3 regions of the Salmonella sp. A1325 genome follow, and region 3 is predicted to be linked to each of the others. Evidence: predicted binding sites of a transcription regulator. Region 3 holds the regulator's gene; each other region holds the start of a gene.
What was found. Region 3 encodes Fur, which represses iron uptake genes when iron is present. Its sites were predicted from a motif close to ATAATAATGAGAACNACTATCAA; they were not measured.
Positions count from the first base shown of each region.

Region 1: the regulator Fur is predicted to act here: its motif matches at 948-970, upstream of fes (enterochelin esterase).
Region 2: the regulator Fur is predicted to act here: its motif matches at 4,654-4,676, upstream of sufA (Fe-S cluster assembly scaffold SufA).

Region 1 is NZ_JAMLWO010000003.1:328,191-334,737, forward strand. Features, by position in the region: gene NAZ64_RS08540 (TonB-dependent siderophore receptor) at 1-836, opposite strand, end outside; gene fes (enterochelin esterase) at 1,025-2,239, shown strand; gene NAZ64_RS08550 (MbtH family protein) at 2,270-2,488, shown strand; gene entF (enterobactin non-ribosomal peptide synthetase EntF) at 2,485-6,369, shown strand.
Region 2 is NZ_JAMLWO010000001.1:533,294-539,840, forward strand. Features, by position in the region: gene sufS (cysteine desulfurase SufS) at 1-744, opposite strand, end outside; gene sufD (Fe-S cluster assembly protein SufD) at 741-2,012, opposite strand; gene sufC (Fe-S cluster assembly ATPase SufC) at 1,987-2,733, opposite strand; gene sufB (Fe-S cluster assembly protein SufB) at 2,750-4,237, opposite strand; gene sufA (Fe-S cluster assembly scaffold SufA) at 4,246-4,614, opposite strand; gene NAZ64_RS02810 (L-cystine transporter) at 5,041-6,387, shown strand.
Region 3 is NZ_JAMLWO010000003.1:429,214-435,760, reverse strand. Features, by position in the region: gene ybfF (esterase) at 1-619, shown strand, start outside; gene ybfE (LexA regulated protein) at 753-1,046, shown strand; gene fldA (flavodoxin FldA) at 1,197-1,727, shown strand; partial or broken gene NAZ64_RS09050 (fur leader peptide) at 1,931-2,016, shown strand; gene fur (ferric iron uptake transcriptional regulator) at 2,009-2,461, shown strand; gene tcuR (tricarballylate utilization LysR family transcriptional regulator TcuR) at 2,576-3,502, shown strand; gene tcuA (FAD-dependent tricarballylate dehydrogenase TcuA) at 3,600-5,003, shown strand; gene tcuB (tricarballylate utilization protein TcuB) at 4,990-6,129, shown strand; gene tcuC (tricarballylate/proton symporter TcuC) at 6,180-6,547, shown strand, end outside.

The DNA of each region.
Region 1 (6,547 bases), 100 kb from region 3:
TAACCGGCCTCCAGCTCCAGAGACTGAAGCGGAGCAAAATCCCAACGAACCACACCGTTGATATCTTTGTTAATGACCCCCTCGCGTCCTGCCGGTAGCGTGTCGGCGTAACTCCCGGTACGTTCAGACTGATGCCCCTGGTTAATATTACGCGCATCCGCCTGCGTTTTGTCGAGGTTGCCATACAGACGGAAGCTGAAATCCCCGCCCAGCGGGCCGTTCAGGCTAAAGTTAGTGCGTTTGGTCGCGCCTTCGTCTTTATGTTCCGGCGCGTTGAAATAGGTATTCCAGGAGCCGTGCCACTCGCTACCGCCTTTTTTGGTAATGATATTGACCACGCCACCCGCCGCGCCGTTGCCGTAGCGTGCGGCGGCAGGGCCACGCAGCACTTCAATGCGTTCGATCATCTCCGGTGGCACCCACGCGGTATCGCCGCGGGTATCGCGTTCGCCGCGCCAGCCCAGGCGCACCGAGTTACGGCTGGTGACGGGTTTACCATCAATCAGGATAAGGGTGTTTTCCGGCCCCATGCCGCGAATATCGATTTGGCGGTTATTCCCGCGCTGACCGCTGGTGGAGTTGCCGGTCAGGTTTACGCCCGGCATGGTGCGGATGATTTCTGACACGTCGCGCGCGGGCGGATTTTTGCGGATCTCATCGGCGGTGATGGTGGATACGCCTGGCGCCTGTAGGTTTTGCTGGGCAGCGGTCACCACGATGGTGTCTTCATTGGTGAGCGCAGTGCTATCGGTTTTTTCTTCCGCCATCACGGGCAGAGCGGCCCCGTAAATCCCTAAATTGACCAGTAAGGTCAGGGAATGAATCTTCTTGTTCATTGTATATCCTGCTTTTCTTTAGCCACATAAGCCAAAGCGCCCGTCAAAGGCATTGGCCGGGTGGTGAAATTGTGTTCGCGCGTCCCATAGCGCGACAATACGCTATTGCAAATGCAAATAGTTATCAATAATATTATCAATATATTTCACCTTTTATATACAAAATTCATAATAAACACAGGGTTATAATGAAAGAGGCGCTGGCAACGGGAAGTGAGGCCTGGTGGAGGACGAAAACCGGGCCGGAATGGATACGGGAAAAAGACGGAAATTATCGGGTCACTTTTTGGTGGCGCGACCCGCAGGGAAACGAAACACACTCCCCGATACGGCGTGTCTGGGTCTATATCACTGGCGTAACCGATCATCATCAAAACGCGCAGCCTCAGACGATGGCGCGTATTGCCGGAACGGATGTCTGGCGCTGGAGCACGGCGCTTAGCGCTAACTGGCGCGGCAGCTACTGTTTTATTCCTACCGAGCGCGATGACGTTTTTGCCGCTTTTGCGCCGGGCGAAACGCCCGATCGGAACGTACTGCGTGAAGGCTGGCGACAGCTATTACCGCAGGCGATTGCCGACCCGCTTAATTCGCAAAGCTGGCGGGGAGGACGTGGTCATGCGGTTTCAGCGCTGGAAATGCCGGATGCGCCCCTTCAGCCGGGATGGGATCGTCCTGAAACGCCGTACTCGCCGCCTTTGATGATGCAGTGGCATAGCGAACGTCTGGGTAACTCCCGCCGCGTATGGATATTGACGACCGGAGACGAGGCGCCGGAGGAAAGACCGTTGGCTATTCTGCTGGACGGTCAATTCTGGGCGGAAAATATGCCCGTCTGGCCCGCTCTCGCCTCGCTGACTCATCAACGCCTGCTTCCCGGTGCCGTCTATCTGCTGATTGACGCGATTGATACTCAACACCGCAGCCAGGAGTTGCCCTGCAATGCCGATTTCTGGCTGGCGGTGCAGCAGGAACTGTTGCCGCAAGTCAGAGCCGTGACGCCTTTTAGCGATGATGCCGGGCGAACGGTGGTCGCCGGACAGAGTTTTGGCGGCCTGTCGGCGCTGTATGCCGGCCTGAACTGGCCGACGCGTTTTGGCTGTGTACTAAGCCAGTCAGGATCGTTCTGGTGGCCCCATCGCATCACCCCGCCGGAGGGGGAAGTCATTACCCGGCTGAAAACCGGCGCATTATGCGCGCGCGGACTGCGTATCGTACTGGAAGCCGGCGTGCGTGAGCCGATCGTGTTTCAGGCGAATCAGGCGCTTTATGCCCAACTGAATACCTCGCAGCAGTCCATTTTCTGGCGTCAGGTTGACGGCGGACACGATGCGCTTTGCTGGCGCGGCGGGCTAACGCAAGGGCTGATGCTGCTTTGGCAGCCGCTTATCGACACGCTTTAACCGGGCACATGTCCATGACAGGAGTTGAGTATGGAATTCAGTAATCCCTTCGATAATCCGCAGGGACAGTTTTACATCCTGCAAAATGCGCAGCGTCAATTCAGCCTTTGGCCAGCGGCATGTGCGCTTCCCGCAGGCTGGGACGTGGTATGCGAACCGCAATCGCAGGACGCGTGCCAGCAGTGGCTTAATACGCGCTGGACAACACTGAATCCGGCGCATTATGCCGATAAGCAGGAGGCGAAATGACGCAGCGTTTACCGTTAGTCGCCGCTCAGCCGGGGATCTGGATGGCGGAAAAACTCTCTGATTTACCCTCCGCCTGGAGCGTGGCGCACTACGTGGAACTGAATGGCGAGCTGGATGCCCCCTTGCTGGCAAAAGCGGTAGCGGTAGGGATGCAACAGGCGGATACGCTACGGATGCGTTTTACCGAAGAGAACGGCGAGGTCTGGCAATGGATAGATCCTGAGCACACCTTCGGCGAGCCCCCGATTGCCGATTTACGCGACCAGCCCGATCCGCATCACGCGGCACTGGCGTTAATGCAGGCGGATTTACGGCAAAACCTGCGCGCAGATAGCGGTAAGCCGCTGGCGTTTCACCAGTTAGTCCGCATTGATGATACCCGCTGGTATTGGTATCAGCGCTATCACCATTTGCTGGTGGATGGCTTTAGTTTCCCGGCGATAACCCGCCAGATTGCGGCGATTTATCGCGCCTGGCAGAGCGACGCCTCTACGCCGGAGTCGCCTTTTACCCCCTTTGCGGATGTGGTCGAGGAATATCAGCGCTATCGCCAGAGCGAGGCCTGGCAGCGTGACGGCGCCTTCTGGGCGCAGCAGCGCCGCGAGCTGCCGCCGCCGGCGTCAATGTCTGCCGCGCCGTTGCCGGGGCGGTCGGCGAGCGCGGATATTCTGCGTATGAAATTGAGCGCGCCGGAGGGGGCGTTTCGCCAACTGGCGGCGCACATGCCTGAGATACCGCGAGCGGATCTTGCCCTGGCGCTGGTGACGTTGTGGCTGGGACGATTATGCGGGCGAATGGATTATGCCGCCGGATTTATCTTTATGCGGCGGATGGGATCGGCGGCGTTAACGGCGACCGGGCCTGTCCTTAACGTGTTGCCGCTGGCGGTTAACCTTCATGCGACGGAAGATCTGCCAACGCTGGCGAAGCGATTTGCGGCGCAGTTAAAGAAGATGCGCCGCCACCAGCGTTACGACGCCGAACAGATTGTACGCGATAGCGGGCGAGCCGCAGGGGAGACGCCGCTATTTGGCCCGGTGCTCAACATAAAAGTATTTGATTATCATCTGGATCTTCCTGGCATACAGGCGCAAACCCATACCCTGGCGACGGGGCCGGTTAACGATCTTGAACTGGCGCTTTTTCCGGATGAAAACGGCGGTCTGGATATTGAATTGCTGGCGAATGCACAGCGTTACGATGATGCCACGCTCTCCCGCCATGCCTTACGATTGATGGCGCTTATCACGCAGTTTGCGGATAACCCGGCGCTGCGCTGCGGCGATGCGCAAATGCTGCTGGCGGAAGAACAAACGCAATTAACACACCTTAATAATACGGCGGTAACGATTCCCGCCGCCACGCTTAGCGATTTGGTGGCGCAGCAGGCGCAAAAAACGCCAGAGGCTTTCGCGTTGGCAGATGCGCATTATCACTTTACCTACCGTGAAATGCGCGAACAGGTTGTGGCGCTGGCGTACGCGCTGCGGGAACGCGGCGTTCAGCCTGGCGATAGCGTGGCGGTGGCGTTGCCGCGGTCGGTTTTCCTGACCTTAGCGCTGCATGGCATTGTCGAGGCGGGCGCCGCCTGGCTGCCGCTGGATACCGGTTATCCTGACGATCGGCTGCGAATGATGCTGGAAGATGCGCAGCCGAAACTGTTAATTACGACTCAGGCGCAGCTGGCGCGCTTTCACGATATTCCGGGGATGGAATATTTGTGTTATAGCCAACCACTACCGGTCAGTGACGACACTCCGCTGGGGCTGTCATTACCGCATCATACCGCTTACATCATTTTCACCTCTGGCTCGACGGGCAGGCCGAAAGGGGTGATGGTGGGACAAACGGCGATAGTCAACCGGCTGCTGTGGATGCAGGATCACTATCCGTTGACGGCGGATGATGTAGTAGCGCAAAAAACGCCGTGCAGTTTTGACGTCTCAGTATGGGAGTTTTTCTGGCCGTTTATCGCCGGGGCGAAACTGGTGATGGCTGAACCGGAAGCGCACCGCGACCCGCTCGCGATGCAGCGGTTCTTTGCGCAATACGGTGTTACGACCACCCATTTTGTGCCGTCGATGCTGGCGGCCTTTATTGCCTCGCTCACGCCAGCCTCGGCTGGGAAAAGCTGCGCTTCCTTAAAGCGCGTTTTCTGTAGTGGCGAGGCCCTGCCGACGGCGCTGTGCCGCGAATGGGAGACGTTAACCAACGCGCCGCTACACAATCTGTACGGGCCAACGGAGGCCGCGGTGGATGTGAGCTGGTATCCGGCCTGTGGCGATGAGCTGGCGGCTGTTGACGGCAACAGCATCCCGATTGGTTATCCCGTCTGGAATACCGGTTTACGTATTCTCGATGCGCATATGCAGCCGGTGCCGCCGGGCGTGGCTGGCGATCTCTATCTTACCGGTATCCAACTGGCGCAGGGCTATCTGGGGCGTCCGGATCTTACCGCCAGCCGTTTTATCGCCGATCCTTTTGCGCCAGGCGAACGGATGTACCGTACCGGAGATGTGGCGCGCTGGCTGGATTCCGGCGCGGTAGAATACCTGGGGCGCAGCGACGATCAGCTCAAAATTCGGGGTCAACGTATTGAACTGGGCGAGATTGACCGCGTCATGCAAACGCTGCCGGATGTTGAACAGGCGGTAGCACATGCCTGCGTCTTTAATCAGGCGGCGGCGACGGGCGGGGATGCCCGGCAACTGGTCGGCTATCTGGTGTCGCACTCCGGTTTGCCGCTGGATTTACCAGCGCTGCAGGAAAAATTACGCCAAAAACTTCCCGCGCATATGGTGCCAGTTGTGCTGTTGCAACTTGCCAGCTTGCCGCTTAGCGCTAATGGCAAGCTGGATCGCAAAGCCCTGCCGCTGCCGGACCTGACGCCACGCGTGAAAGGGCGTGCGCCGCAGTCCGCAACGGAGATTGCTGTCGCCGCGGCGTTTTCCCGCCTGCTGGGCTGTGAGATTAACGACGTTGAAAGTGATTTCTTTGCGCTGGGCGGACACTCGCTGCTGGCGATGAAACTGGCCGCGCAGCTAAGCCAGACGTTTAACCGTCAGGTGACGCCGGGTCAGGTGATGGTGGCGTCTGACGTGGCGCAGTTGAGTAAGCTGCTCGATACTGACGATGACGAACGCTCGCGCAATCTGGGGTTCGGGCCGCTGTTGCCGCTGCGTGAAAGCGATGGTCCAACGTTATTTTGTTTCCATCCGGCGTCGGGGTTCGCCTGGCAATTTAGCGTATTATCACGCTATCTCAGCCCGTCGTGGTCGATTATGGGGATTCAGTCGCCGCGCCCCGCTGGCCCTATGCAAACCGCAACCATCCTTGATGAGGTATGTGAACATCATCTGGCGACTTTGCTCGCGCGGCAGCCGCATGGCCCTTATTATTTATTAGGCTATTCGCTGGGCGGGACGCTGGCGCAAGGGATCGCCGCCCAGTTGCGCGCACGCGGCGAAACGGTGGCGTTTTTGGGGTTACTGGACACCTGGCCGCCGGAAACGCAAAACTGGCGAGAAAAAGAGGCGAATGGCCTCAATCCGGACGTATTGGCGGAAATTGAACGTGAACGCGCTGCGTTTGTCGCCGCGCAGCAGGGAAATGCCTCCGAAGCCTTATTTACCGCCATTGAAGGCAATTATGCGGATGCCGTCCGTTTGCTGACGACGGCGCATAGTGTACCGTTTGATGGACATGCTACGCTCTTTGTGGCGGATAAAACGGTGCCGGAAGGCGTATCGCCTGAACAGAGCTGGTCGCCGTGGATAGCGTCTTTGGCTATTTATCGCCAGCCGTGCGCGCATGTAGATATTATTTCTCCCTCCGCTTTTGAAACTATCGGGCCCATCATCAGCGAGCTCATTAATAAATAACGGGCGTTGTTTCTGCCTTTAACAAATTAAATCCTGAAACCCATAATAATTACTAATTATTATGGGTTTTTTATTGCAACGATTAATTCTTTTAACATAAGTGATACATGCTACAGGCAAGTTTAATTCCGAATATTTAGCTTTTCGGGCACTGGCGCGCAAAGAGTGTTTCGGATAA
Region 2 (6,547 bases), on a different contig from region 3:
CGGCGGCATTTCTTGCAGCAACGCCTCTTTAACATACAGAATGCCGATGCCGGTCGGCCCGTAAAGTTTATGGCCGGAGAAAACGTAAAAATCGCAGTCCAGCGCCTGGACGTCAACAGCATGGTGCATCACGGCCTGGGCGCCATCCACCAGCACTTTCGCCCCATGCTGGCGCGCCAGCGCAATCATGTCCGGCAGCGGGTTTTCCGTCCCCAGCACATTGGAAACGTGGGTAATGGCCAGCAGTCGAGTCCAGTCATCGAACAGCGCAGCTAAGGTCTCCAGCCGCAGCGTACCGTCAGGATGCAACGGGATCACGCGCAGTTCAGCGCCTTTGCGCTCGCACAGCATCTGCCATGGAACGATGTTGGCATGATGCTCCATCTCGCTGATGATAATGTTATCCCCGGCGCGAATATTTTCCGTTCCCCAACTGTTGGCGACAAGGTTAATACCCTCCGTCGTACCGCGCACGAACACCAGTTCTTCTGCGGAGCGGGCGTTAATAAACCGCGACGCCTGCTTACGCACATTCTCCATGCTTTCGGTCGCCTGCGCGCTTAACGTATGGATACCTCGATGTACCGCAGCATAGCCGTGACGGTAGAAGGCAGATTCAGCGTCAATCACCTGATTGGGTTTTTGAGCGCTGGCTGCACTGTCCAGGTAAGCCAGCGGCAGGCCGTTAACTTCACGCTGCAGTATGGGAAAATCCGCCCGTACTTTTTCTACAGGAAATGTCATACCAGGCCTCCGGGCAGTCGCTGGCCGATTCGCGCCAGCACCTGCTGTTTAAGGGCGCTATCATGGATAGCTTCCGTTAACTCTGCGGCAAACGCGTAAAGAATCATGTGCCGCGCCTCCTGCTGCCTGATGCCGCGTGATTGCAGATAAAACATCTGCTCATCGTCAATACGCCCGATCGTCGCGCCGTGGCTGCACTTCACGTCATCGGCATAGATCTCCAATTGCGGTTTGGTATCGACTTCAGCCAGTTTCCCCAACAACAGGTTATTATTGGTCATCTGGCCGTCGGTTTTAATGGCGTGTTGCGCCACGTTAATCAGGCCATTAAAGACCGCGCGTCCTTTGTCGCTGACGATGGTCTTGTGCAACTGGCGGCTGTTACAGTAACCTTTGTTATGTTCCAGCCATGTCCGCGTATCGCAGACTTCATTTTTCACCGGCATCGCCAGACTATTCAGTCGAAGCGTCGCGTTTTCGCCATTCAGTTGTGAGCTGCTGTGGTGACGTAGTACTGCGGCGCCCAGCAGAAAACTGTGGCTAAACGCCGAGGCGTCTGTCGCCAGCAGAAGATCGTTATGCGCAAAGTGATAGCTGGACGCATTTTCAAACGCCAGTTTGATATGGCGCAGTTGCGCATTGTCTGCAACGTTCATCGTCAGACGCGCGCCGGTAAAATGTTTTGCCGCTGTAAGGCTGACATAATGCTCAATAACCGTCGCTTCCGCGCCTTCCGCCAGCGCCAGATGGTGGCGATAATGCGCGGTATTCAGCTCGTCGCCATCCACACCCTGCGTGATATGCATTAACAGTAACGGCCTGGTCGGACGCTGATTTCGCCGTACCTGTATATACGTGACACATTGCGCCAGGCTTTCCGTCAGATGCAGAAAAACCTCAGGCTGCACCGGCGCGGCAAGCGCCTGGCGCTCATCCCTGACGCTAACGTCAAATCCGCTGTTTTGCGTGCTATCACTGAGCTCTGGCATAAACCGACCATCGACAAACACCAGCCGCACGGCATCGATTTGCAGCGCCAGCGCATCACGCTGTGCGGCGCTGATAGTCGCACACTGCTGGATAAACTGGCTATGGGTTAAGCCCTCCAGCGGCGTGTATTTCCAGTCTTCATGTTTACGCGTCGGCAATCCCAGACGTAACATCTGTTGTAAATGTTGTCTTGCCTGCTCAGTTCGACTTTCTCTTTTTTCCTCAAAGAGATGCTGCCATTGCTGTAGCGCTTTACTGCTGTTCGGTAAGCCAGCCATAACCCTGCTCCTCCAGTTGTTTGACCAGAGTAAAATCGCCGGATCGGACAATTCGCCCCTGATAGAGGACATGGACGTAATCAGGCTTGATGTAGTCCAGTATGCGCTGATAGTGGGTCACGATAATAAAAGCGCGTTTATCGTCACGTAACGCGTTGACGCCTTCCGCTACAATTTTCAACGCATCGATATCCAGTCCGGAGTCAGACTCATCAAGGATGCACAGTTCCGGCTCCAGCACCGCCATTTGCAAAATATCATTGCGCTTTTTCTCCCCGCCGGAAAAACCGACGTTTACCGAACGGGTCAGCAAATCTTCCGGCATTTTCAGCAATGCGATCTTTTCTTCCATCAGATCCTGAAAATCAAAGCGATCCAATGACGCCTGCCCGCGGTAGGCGCGCACGGCATTCAGCGCGGTTTGCAGGAAAAACTGGTTACTGACGCCGGGGATTTCTACCGGGTACTGGAAGGCCATAAAAATCCCTTCACCCGCCCGTTCCTCCGGCGACAGTTCAAGCAGATCTTTACCTTTGAACGTAACCGAGCCGCCGGTGACCTCGTAATCTTCACGTCCCGCCAGGGTGGCGGAGAGCGTGCTTTTCCCGGAACCGTTCGGCCCCATAATGGCGTGAACTTCGCCGGGGTGAATCTCCAGATTCAGGCCACGCAAAATCGCTTTTTCTTCCACACTGACCTGTAAATCTTTAATGCTTAACATGAGTTTTCCTTCATCATTAACCGACGCTGTGCTCAAGGCTAATCGCCAGCAGTTTTTGCGCTTCAACGGCGAACTCCAGCGGTAGTTCCGAGAAAACGTCTTTACAGAAACCGTTGACGATCATCGAAATAGCGTCTTCTTCACTGATGCCGCGTTGCAAACAATAGAAAAGCTGATCTTCACCGATACGTGATGTTGTCGCTTCGTGCTCCAGCTGCGCGCTGTTATTGCGGCATTCAACATACGGGAACGTATGCGCGCCGCAGTCCGCGCCAATCAACATGGAGTCGCATTGGGTGAAATTTCGGGCGTTGGTCGCCGTCGGCATAATTTTTACCAGCCCACGGTAGCTGTTCTGGCTGTGGCCGGCGGAAATGCCTTTTGAAATAATGGTTGAGCGTGTGTTTTTACCGATATGGATCATTTTGGTGCCGGTGTCAGCCTGCTGATGTCCACTGGTCAGCGCAACGGAATAGAACTCGCCGATAGAATTATCACCGCGCAGAATGCAGCTCGGGTATTTCCAGGTAATCGCCGAACCGGTTTCCGACTGGGTCCACGACATCTTGCTGTTTTCCCCTTCGCACAACGCACGCTTGGTCACAAAGTTCAGAATACCGCCCGTGTTGTTGTCGCCCGGGAACCAGTTTTGTACGGTGGAATATTTTACTTCAGCATCTTTATGGATGATGACTTCCACTACCGCGGCGTGGAGCTGATAACTGTCGCGTACGGGCGCGGAGCAGCCTTCGATATAACTCACATAGCTGCCTTCATCCGCCACCAGAATCGTGCGCTCAAACTGACCGGTTTTCTCAGCGTTAATGCGAAAATAGGTGGATAACTCCATCGGGCAACGCACGCCTTTGGGAACATAGATAAATGTCCCATCGGAAGCGACTGCCGCATTCAGCGCGGCAAAAAAGTTATCGTTCCCCGGCACGACGGTGCCAAGATATTTCCTGACCAGGTCAGGGTGATCGTGTATCGCTTCGCCAAAAGAACAGAAAATAATGCCCTGTTCCGCCAGTTTTTCACGGTATGTGGTCGCTACGGAGACCGAGTCAAAAATCGCATCGACGGCGACCTCTTTCCCTTCGCGAACCGGAACGCCAAGTTGCTCGAAGGCGTCTTCAACCTCTTTACTCAAAAAGGTATTCGCGCCCGTTTGCTGTACGGCTCCCGGCGGGGAAACGCAGCTATCGTCGCAGTTTCCGCATGATGGCGCAGAGTAATAACTGTAGTCCTGATAATTCAGTTTATCGTAGTGCGCCTTCAGCCAGTGCGGTTCATCCATGTCCAGCCAGGCTCTATAGGCATTGAGACGAAATTCCAGCATCCACTCAGGTTCGTTACGCTTTGCGGAAATCGCGCGCACCACCTCTTCGCTGATGCCTTTTGCCAGTTCATCAGTGGGTAGTTGCGTGAAAAATCCTTCTTTGTAATTAAGGCGTCCGCCTGTCCAGATGCCGACCTCTTCCGTTGCTTCAGTATTACGAGACATAGTACCGCCTATACCCCAAAACTTTCGCCGCAGCCGCATTCATTCTGGGCTTTGGGGTTATGAAATTTAAATAACTGGTTCAGCCCTTCCTGTACGTAATCCACTTCTGTTCCGTCAATAAAAGGCATCGCCTGTAACGGTGCGAAAAGCTTTGCGCCTTCGGCTTCAAAAACCAGATCGTCTTTATCCGGCTCCCGAACGGTATCCAGAACATAGCCAAATCCGGCACATCCCGTCTGTTTTACGCTTAACCGCACGCCCAACATGCCCGGCTGCTTTGCTGCCAGTTCACGTATGTGCGCAGCCGCCGCTGGCGTTAGCGTCAGCCCTTGCCAGGGGAAGTCCTCCGGGTTAAACGTGTCTGAATGCAATTCCATAGAGTTACCTCGCGTTCTAAATCACCAGGATATAACAGCATGTTAGTGATAATGATTATCACTTCAACCCCTTAACCGCAGGGGCTTTCCAACAAATGGTTATATTGAGCGCCTTTTATTAAGCATAGACCCTGTCCGCCAGGTCATACGACAGACAAAAAATCGCTTAACTTTTTGATAAATAATGATTTATAAGACGTTAACCGTTCTGGCAGGTCAAAAACGAAAAGATGTATAGAAAATGACTATTTAATTAATAGGCTGTCGACATTGTCAGGCGGCGAGGTCAGAACCCCATTTTTTGTATGGATACCTGGCGTTGCGCTCTTTATAATCCGCTGCGGTTCTATAACTCAGTTTGGGCTATAGGTTTATGTAAACTCTTTCCGGCATTTCAGGTGCTGAATGAGGCAAGAGGCTTAAAATATGGTTGTTACGCTCGCGTATATCGCACTTTTTTTGGTTTTCTCGTGGGTCATCTTGAGAATTAATCAAAAAAGCGATTCCCTGTCGAAAAGCGTTTTTATCGCTATCTTTTTAGGGGCTGTTATTGGTTTATCCCTGCATTTTATTTCAGCAAATCACACTAAAACTATTATCGAATGGTACAGCATCGTCGGCAATGGTTACGTCCACCTGCTAAAACTGGTCGCTATACCGCTAATTTTTATTTCTATTCTTTCCGCCATCAATAAACTGGAAAATAGCGCCGGCATCGGAAAAATGTCGCTGACGATCGTCGGATGCATGTTATGTCTGGTGATGGTTGCCGGTTTTATCGGATTACTGACCGCTCATGTGCTGAGGCTTGACGCCAGCGCTTTTGTGCACATGCCGTCAATGTTAACTACGGAAGAAGTCAATAAGACTGCCGCGGTGTCGATTCCCCAGTTAGTGACATCGCTGATCCCAACTAATATTTTTCTTGATCTTACGGGGGCCAGAAGTGTTTCCGTTATCGGCATCGTTATCTTCACGCTAATAGCGGGGATCGCTCTGTTAAAGGTCAAAAAAGAGGCGCCGGAAGAAGGTCAGAAATTAAGCGCAGGCATTAACGCTATTCAGATCTGGGTCATGAAGATGGTACGTATCGTTATTGCATTAACGCCCTATGGCGTCATGGCATTAATGACTACCGTATTTTCATCATACCACCTTGAACAATTCGCCAGCTTACTTGGTTTTATCGGCGCCTGTTACATCGCGATTTTCATGATGTTTATCGTGCACGCCATTTTGCTGATCCTCAGCGGTAATAATCCAGCGCGTTATTTCAGAATGGTCTGGCCCGTCTTAACCTTTGCGTTTGTTTCCCGCAGCAGCGCAGCCTCTATCCCGCTGGCCATTTCCGCCCAGGAAAAATTTGGCGTACAAAGCACCATTGCCAATATTTCCGCCTCGTTTGGCTCCAGTATGGGGCAAAATGGCTGCGCCGGGATTTATCCGGCTATTATGGTAGCGATGATTGCGCCCACCATCGGCATTGATCCGCTCTCGCTACATTTTCTGGCAGCGATGTTGCCTGCCATTGCGCTAGGGTCTATTGGCGTAGCCGGCGTCGGCGGCGGCGGTACGTTCGCGGCGCTGATTGTCCTGTCGACGTTGAATTTTCCCGTTGCGCTGGTCGGTATTTTTATTGCCATCGAACCTATCGTTGATATGGCCCGCACGGCACTGAACGTTAACGGATCGATGATGTCAGGTGTGCTGGCTAACCGTATTTTGAATAATCATACGGCTGACGACATGCCAACGGTTATTGACAGACCTTAGTTTTTTACGCGCCCGGAAAAGAAAAACCCTTAAGTCTGTTCAATACAGGCTTAAGGGTTCCGGCCCCATCCGGCGCTTATCTCCGGCACTCTTAATGGCTTAGCTCTTGAAGGGGCATAAGAATAATCTCATAAAGAGCGCGCGCCTTTTTAGCACAAAT
Region 3 (6,547 bases):
CAATCATGGTTTATCGCCGCGCGATCCGGTCATGGATTATCCGGCAATGGCCCAGGATCTTCTGGATACGCTTGACGCGCAGCAGATTGAAAAAGCGACGTTTATTGGTCATTCCATGGGCGGAAAAGCGGTAATGGCGCTGACGGCGCTGGCGCCCGATCGCATCGATCGTCTGGTCGCGATTGATATCGCCCCCGTGGATTATCACGTTCGCCGCCACGATCGCATTTTCGCGGCCATTAACGCCGTCAGCGAATCCGATGCGACATCCCGCCAACAGGCGGCAGGGATTATGCGCCAGCACCTCAACGAAGAAGGCGTGATCCAGTTTCTGTTAAAATCCTGGGCTGAAGGCGAATGGCGTTTTAATGTTCCGGTATTATGGGAGCAGTATCCGCATATCGTCGGCTGGGAAACCATTCCGCCCTGGGAACATCCGGCGCTGTTTATTCCAGGCGGTAACTCGCCCTACGTGACCGAAGCGTACCGCGACGCGCTGCTGGCGCAATTCCCTTTGGCGCGCGCACATGTGATCGCCGGCGCGGGCCACTGGGTACATGCCGAAAAACCAGAGGCGGTTCTGCGCGCCATCCGCCGTTATCTGCACGATAAACGCTAACTGATTAAAAACTCATCGCCTGTGCGCGATTACGCGCGCGGGCGTTGGCGTCGCTTCCTCGCTGATGTATGATGGCGCGCTATCCATCCGGGCATAAGCCTGGCTGATTGTTTCCCCCGAAGTCACCAAAATCATGGCCAAAGAACAAACGGACCGTACGACATTAGATCTGTTCGCGCACGAGCGTCGCCCGGGACGACCTAAAACGAATCCGCTTTCGCGCGATGAACAGTTACGCATCAACAAGCGCAACCAGTTAAAACGCGACAAAGTTCGTGGCCTCAAGCGTGTCGAATTAAAACTCAACGCACAAGCGGTTGACGCGCTGAATGAGCTGGCCGAAGCGCGCAACATTAGCCGCAGCGAGCTCATTGAAGAAATATTAATGAAGCAGCTTATGGCGCTGCGCGGCCAGGGTTTAGTCTGAAAATAAGTTTTGTTTCATATTTCGTGTAGCAGAGCGTGCAGTCCCGCGTGATTGCTGTTTCCGCATATCTGCCTGTTCTGCTATGATTGCCCTTATCCGTGGGCAATTCGCCACCACCATTTCAATAAGTTTCAAGAGGTTATTTTACTCATGGCAATCACTGGCATCTTTTTCGGCAGCGACACCGGTAATACCGAAAATATCGCAAAAATGATTCAAAAACAGCTTGGTAAAGACGTTGCCGATGTGCATGACATTGCAAAAAGCAGTAAAGAAGACCTGGAAGGGTATGACATTCTGCTGCTGGGCATCCCAACCTGGTACTATGGCGAAGCGCAATGTGACTGGGATGACTTCTTCCCGACTCTCGAAGAGATTGACTTTAACGGTAAGCTGGTGGCGCTGTTTGGCTGTGGCGATCAGGAAGACTACGCGGAATACTTCTGTGATGCGCTGGGCACGATTCGCGACATTATTGAGCCGCGCGGCGCCACGATTGTGGGTCACTGGCCAACCGCAGGCTATCATTTTGAAGCCTCTAAAGGTCTGGCTGACGACGATCATTTTGTCGGCCTGGCGATTGACGAAGACCGTCAGCCTGAGCTGACCGCCGAGCGTGTTGAAAAATGGGTTAAGCAAGTTTCAGCTGAATTGCACCTCGACGACATCCTCAACGCCTAATCTTATGCGGCGCAGCGTTATATCTGCGCCGCATCAATAGACAAGACCAATCAAAATAATTGCTACAAATTTGTAACTTTCGCACCCATCCCTGTACAATGTCCGGGTGTAATCAGGTGGCGCCAAAATTTGCAGGCAAAACCACAGTTTTATTAACATCTGCGAGAGACTTGCGGTTTTCATTTCGGCATGGCAGTCCTATAATGATACGCATTATCTTGAGTGCAATTTCTGTCACTTCTCTAATGAAGTGAATCGTTTAGCAACAGGACAGATTCCGCATGACTGACAACAATACCGCATTAAAGAAGGCTGGCCTGAAAGTAACGCTTCCTCGTTTAAAAATTCTGGAAGTTCTTCAGGAACCAGATAACCATCACGTCAGTGCGGAAGATTTATACAAACGCCTGATCGACATGGGTGAAGAAATCGGTCTGGCAACCGTATACCGTGTGCTGAACCAGTTTGACGATGCCGGTATCGTGACCCGCCATAATTTTGAAGGCGGTAAATCCGTTTTTGAACTGACGCAACAGCATCATCACGACCATCTTATCTGCCTTGACTGCGGAAAAGTGATTGAATTTAGTGATGACTCTATTGAAGCGCGCCAGCGTGAAATTGCGGCGAAACACGGTATTCGTTTAACTAATCACAGCCTCTATCTTTACGGCCACTGCGCTGAAGGAGACTGCCGCGAAGACGAGCACGCGCACGATGACGCGACTAAATAAGTGTAAATCTTTCGAAGAGCCAACCGCCCGGTTGGCTTTTTTATATCCTCCTCTTTCCTGCCGCTTGATGTTGATTTAATGTAAAAAACGCTATCGCATCTCAGGAGAGCAGGAATGGAGCTTCGCCAGTTACGCTATTTCGTGCGTATTATTGAAACCGGCAGTATGGGCAGCGCCGCGCAGGATCTTGATATTGGCGTTTCAGCATTAAGTCAACAGATGTCCCGTCTGGAAAACGAGCTTGCCATCCGTCTGCTGCAGCGCACTTCGCGCGGCGTAACGCCAACCAACGCCGGGCTGGCCTTTTATTCGCAGGCGCAACTCGCCCTGCGTCATGCCGACGACGCGATTCTCGCCGCCAGAGAAGCGCGCCTTTCCGGTCATGTGAGCGTAGGAATGGCCCCCAGTACCGCCTCCATACTGGGTATACCGTTTATCCATGCCATGCAGGAAAACTATGCCGATGTCCGACTGCATGTGGTGGAAAGCTTGTCCGGTAATCTGGAAAGAATGATCAATACCCGCCAGATTGATTTAGCCGTTGTTTTTCAAAAAGATAAAATCCTGCGCTGGAGCGCCAGACCGATCCTTGAAGAACAGCTTTTTCTGATTGGCTCCCATGCCCTGCTGGCGGCGCTTCCTGATAACCCGATCACACCTGAACAACTGGCAGGCATTCCGCTCATTATGCCAAGCCAGGGACACGGGCTGCGCGGCAGGCTGGACGCTGTCTGCCAGGAACATGCGCTTAACGTTGAAATCGTCGCGGAAATTGACGGCCTGGCGTTGTTGATGCGCGCCGTGCGCGACGGTCTTGGCGCCACGTTGCAGCCCGGCGCGGCGATTTCTCATCTGGATAACGACGCGCTACGCGTGATCGGCGTCCATAATCCGGTACTCAGCCGCCCCAATTTTTTAGTCAGCCTGTCGGATGATGAACTGACGCCCGCCGGCCTTGCCGCCAGAGTAGTCCTTACCAAAGTTATGCGTCAGTTAGTCGACGCTGGTGAATGGCCAGGCGCAACCCTTTACGCTTACTAAACCCCTGTTTAGCGCTACCTGATAGCGCGCCGCTTATTTATCCGTATACATTTCAATTACAAATTTAACAAATAGTTAAATGGTACGGGAGTATAAGATGGTTGATGTACTGGTGATAGGCGGAGGCAATGCCGCATTATGCGCCGCCCTGACCGCACGGGAAGCGGGCGCATCGGTTCTGCTGCTGGAGGCTGCCCCGCGAGAATGGCGCGGCGGAAATTCTCAGCACACACGAAACCTGCGCTGTATGCATGATGCGCCGCAGGATGTGCTGGTAGAAAGCTATCCTGAAGAGGAATTCTGGCAGGATCTGTGGCGAGTCACCGACGGCAACACCAACGAGGCGCTGGCGCGGCTGGTCATTCGCACCTCTTCGCAATGCCGCGACTGGATGCGCAAACATGGCGTTAACTTTCAACCGCCGCTATCTGGGGCGCTCCACGTTGCGCGCACCAATGCGTTTTTTATGGGCGGAGGGAAAGCGCTCGTCAATGCCTATTACCGTAGCGCCGAACGGCTGGGCGTACAGATTCGCTATAACACGCCGGTTCACGCGCTTGAACTTCATGACGGCGAATTCGTGGCAGCGCTGGCGGGTAGCGAACGTATTACCGCCAAAGCCTGCGTATTAGCGGCTGGCGGTTTCGAATCAAACCGTGAATGGCTGCGGGAGGCCTGGGGAGAAAACGCCCGCGGCGAATGGCCCGCGGATAATTTCCTGATTCGCGGCACGCGTTTTAACCAGGGCGTATTACTCAAATTTATGATGGATGCCGGCGCGGATATCATTGGCGATCCGTCCCAGTCGCACTGCGTAGCGATTGATGCCAGGGCGCCGCTGTACGACGGCGGTATTTGTACTCGCGTGGATTGCGTATCGCTGGGTATTGTCGTGAATCGCGACGCCGAACGTTTTTATGATGAAGGCGAAGATTTCTGGCCGAAGCGTTACGCCATTTGGGGGCGGCTGGTGGCTCAACAGCCAGGACAAATTGGCTATTCGATTATCGACAGCAAAGCCATCGGCCACTTTATGCCGCCGGTTTTTCCTGGCGCGCAGGCCAATACGCTGGCTGAGCTGGCCTGCCAGTTGGGGCTGGACGCGGAAAAATTTACCCATACCGTCACGCAGTATAACCAGGCCTGCCAACCCGGTCATTTTGATCATACCTTGCTTGATGACTGCGCCACCAAAAACCTGACGCCGGCGAAAACCCACTGGGCGCGCCCGCTTGATACGCCGCCCTACTACGGTTATGCGCTGCGACCCGGCATCACGTTTACCTACCTGGGCCTGAAAGTTAACGAACGTGCCGCGGTGCATTTTGCCGGTCATCCAAGCCGCAACCTATTTGTTGCTGGCGAGATGATGGCAGGAAATGTTCTGGGCAAGGGGTATACCGCAGGCGTCGGCATGTCTATCGGCACAACCTTTGGCCGCATTGCGGGAATAGAAGCCGCTCGCGCGGCGCACAAGGAGGCGCAGCATGAAACAGCTTGAAAAATTAATCATTGAGGCCACCGTGCTTACCGAACCGGAAGCCGAGGTCGAACGCGTCATGCAAGTGTGTAACGCATGTCGCTACTGTGAAGGTTTTTGCGCGGTATTTCCGGCGATGACCCAGCGGCTCGAATTCGGTAAAGCCGATATTCATTATCTGGCAAATTTATGTCATAACTGCGGTGCCTGCCTGCACGCGTGCCAGTACGCGCCACCCCATGAATTTGCCATTAACGTGCCGAAAGCGATGGCGCAAGCCCGCCTGGAGACGTATCAACAGTATGCCCAGCCCGCCGCTTTTGGCGCGTTATACCGTCGGGCGGGGATCACCGTCGCGCTGGCGCTGATAGTCGGTCTGACGCTCTTTTTATTACTGACGATGGCGCTGAAAGGGTCGCTGATTCATCCGCCGCTGGCCGGTGACTTCTATCAAATTTTTCCGCATAGCCTGCTGGCATGGATGTTTGGCTCAGTTTTTGTGTTGGCAATCGGTTTGCTTATGGCGGGCGTAATCCGCTTCTGGCGTGAGATCTCGCCGGGGGTACCGCGTTCGGCGGAGATTGCGGAAGCGTCGCACAATGCGTTAACGCTGAAATATCTCGACGGCGGTCACGGCAAAGGCTGTAACGAAGCGGACGATGCGTTCACGCTGCTGCGCCGTCGTTTTCATCACTTTACCTTCTACGGTTTTATGCTCTGTTTTGCCGCCACGGTCGTGGCGACGGGCTATCACTACGTCGCCGGTTGGGAAGCGCCCTACCCGTTCTTTAGCCTGCCGGTCATGCTCGGCACGCTGGGCGGTATCGGTCTGCTTATCGGCCCGGCCGGGCTACTGTGGCTCAATCTGCGGCGGTCGCCGTTACATGGCGATGCGCGCCAGAAACCCATGGATCGCGGCTTTATTCTGCTGCTGTTCTTAACCAGTCTTACCGGGCTGGCGCTGCTGGCAGGCAGAGACACCAGCGGAATGGGCATACTGCTGGCGCTCCATTTAGGCGTGGTGATGGCGCTCTTTCTCACCCTTCCCTACGGAAAATTCGCCCACGGATTTTTCCGCTGCGCGGCCTTACTCAAATGGGCAGTTGAGAAGCGACGCGGAAAACATGCGGGGGATACAGGCAACTGACCCGCAACATCTTACCCATAAAACAATAAAGACAGTGGAGAGCAAACCCTATGGCACAACACACACCTGCAACATCGCGCGCCGGCACGTTCGGCGCAATACTGCGCGTGACAAGCGGCAATTTTCTTGAACAGTTTGATTTTTTCTTGTTCGGATTTTACGCCACCTATATCGCCAAAACGTTTTTTCCGGCGGAAAGCGAATTTGCCTCATTAATGTTGACCTTTGCCGTCTTTGGCTCCGGTTTTTTAATGCGCCCCGTCGGCGCGATTGTGCTTGGCGCCTATATTGATAGAATCGGACGTCGTAAAGGGCTGATGGTGACGCTGGCGATTATGGGCTGCGGTACGTTGCTCATCGCCCTCGTCCCCGGCTACCAAACGATCGGCCTGGCAGCGCCTGCGTTGGTGCTGTTGGG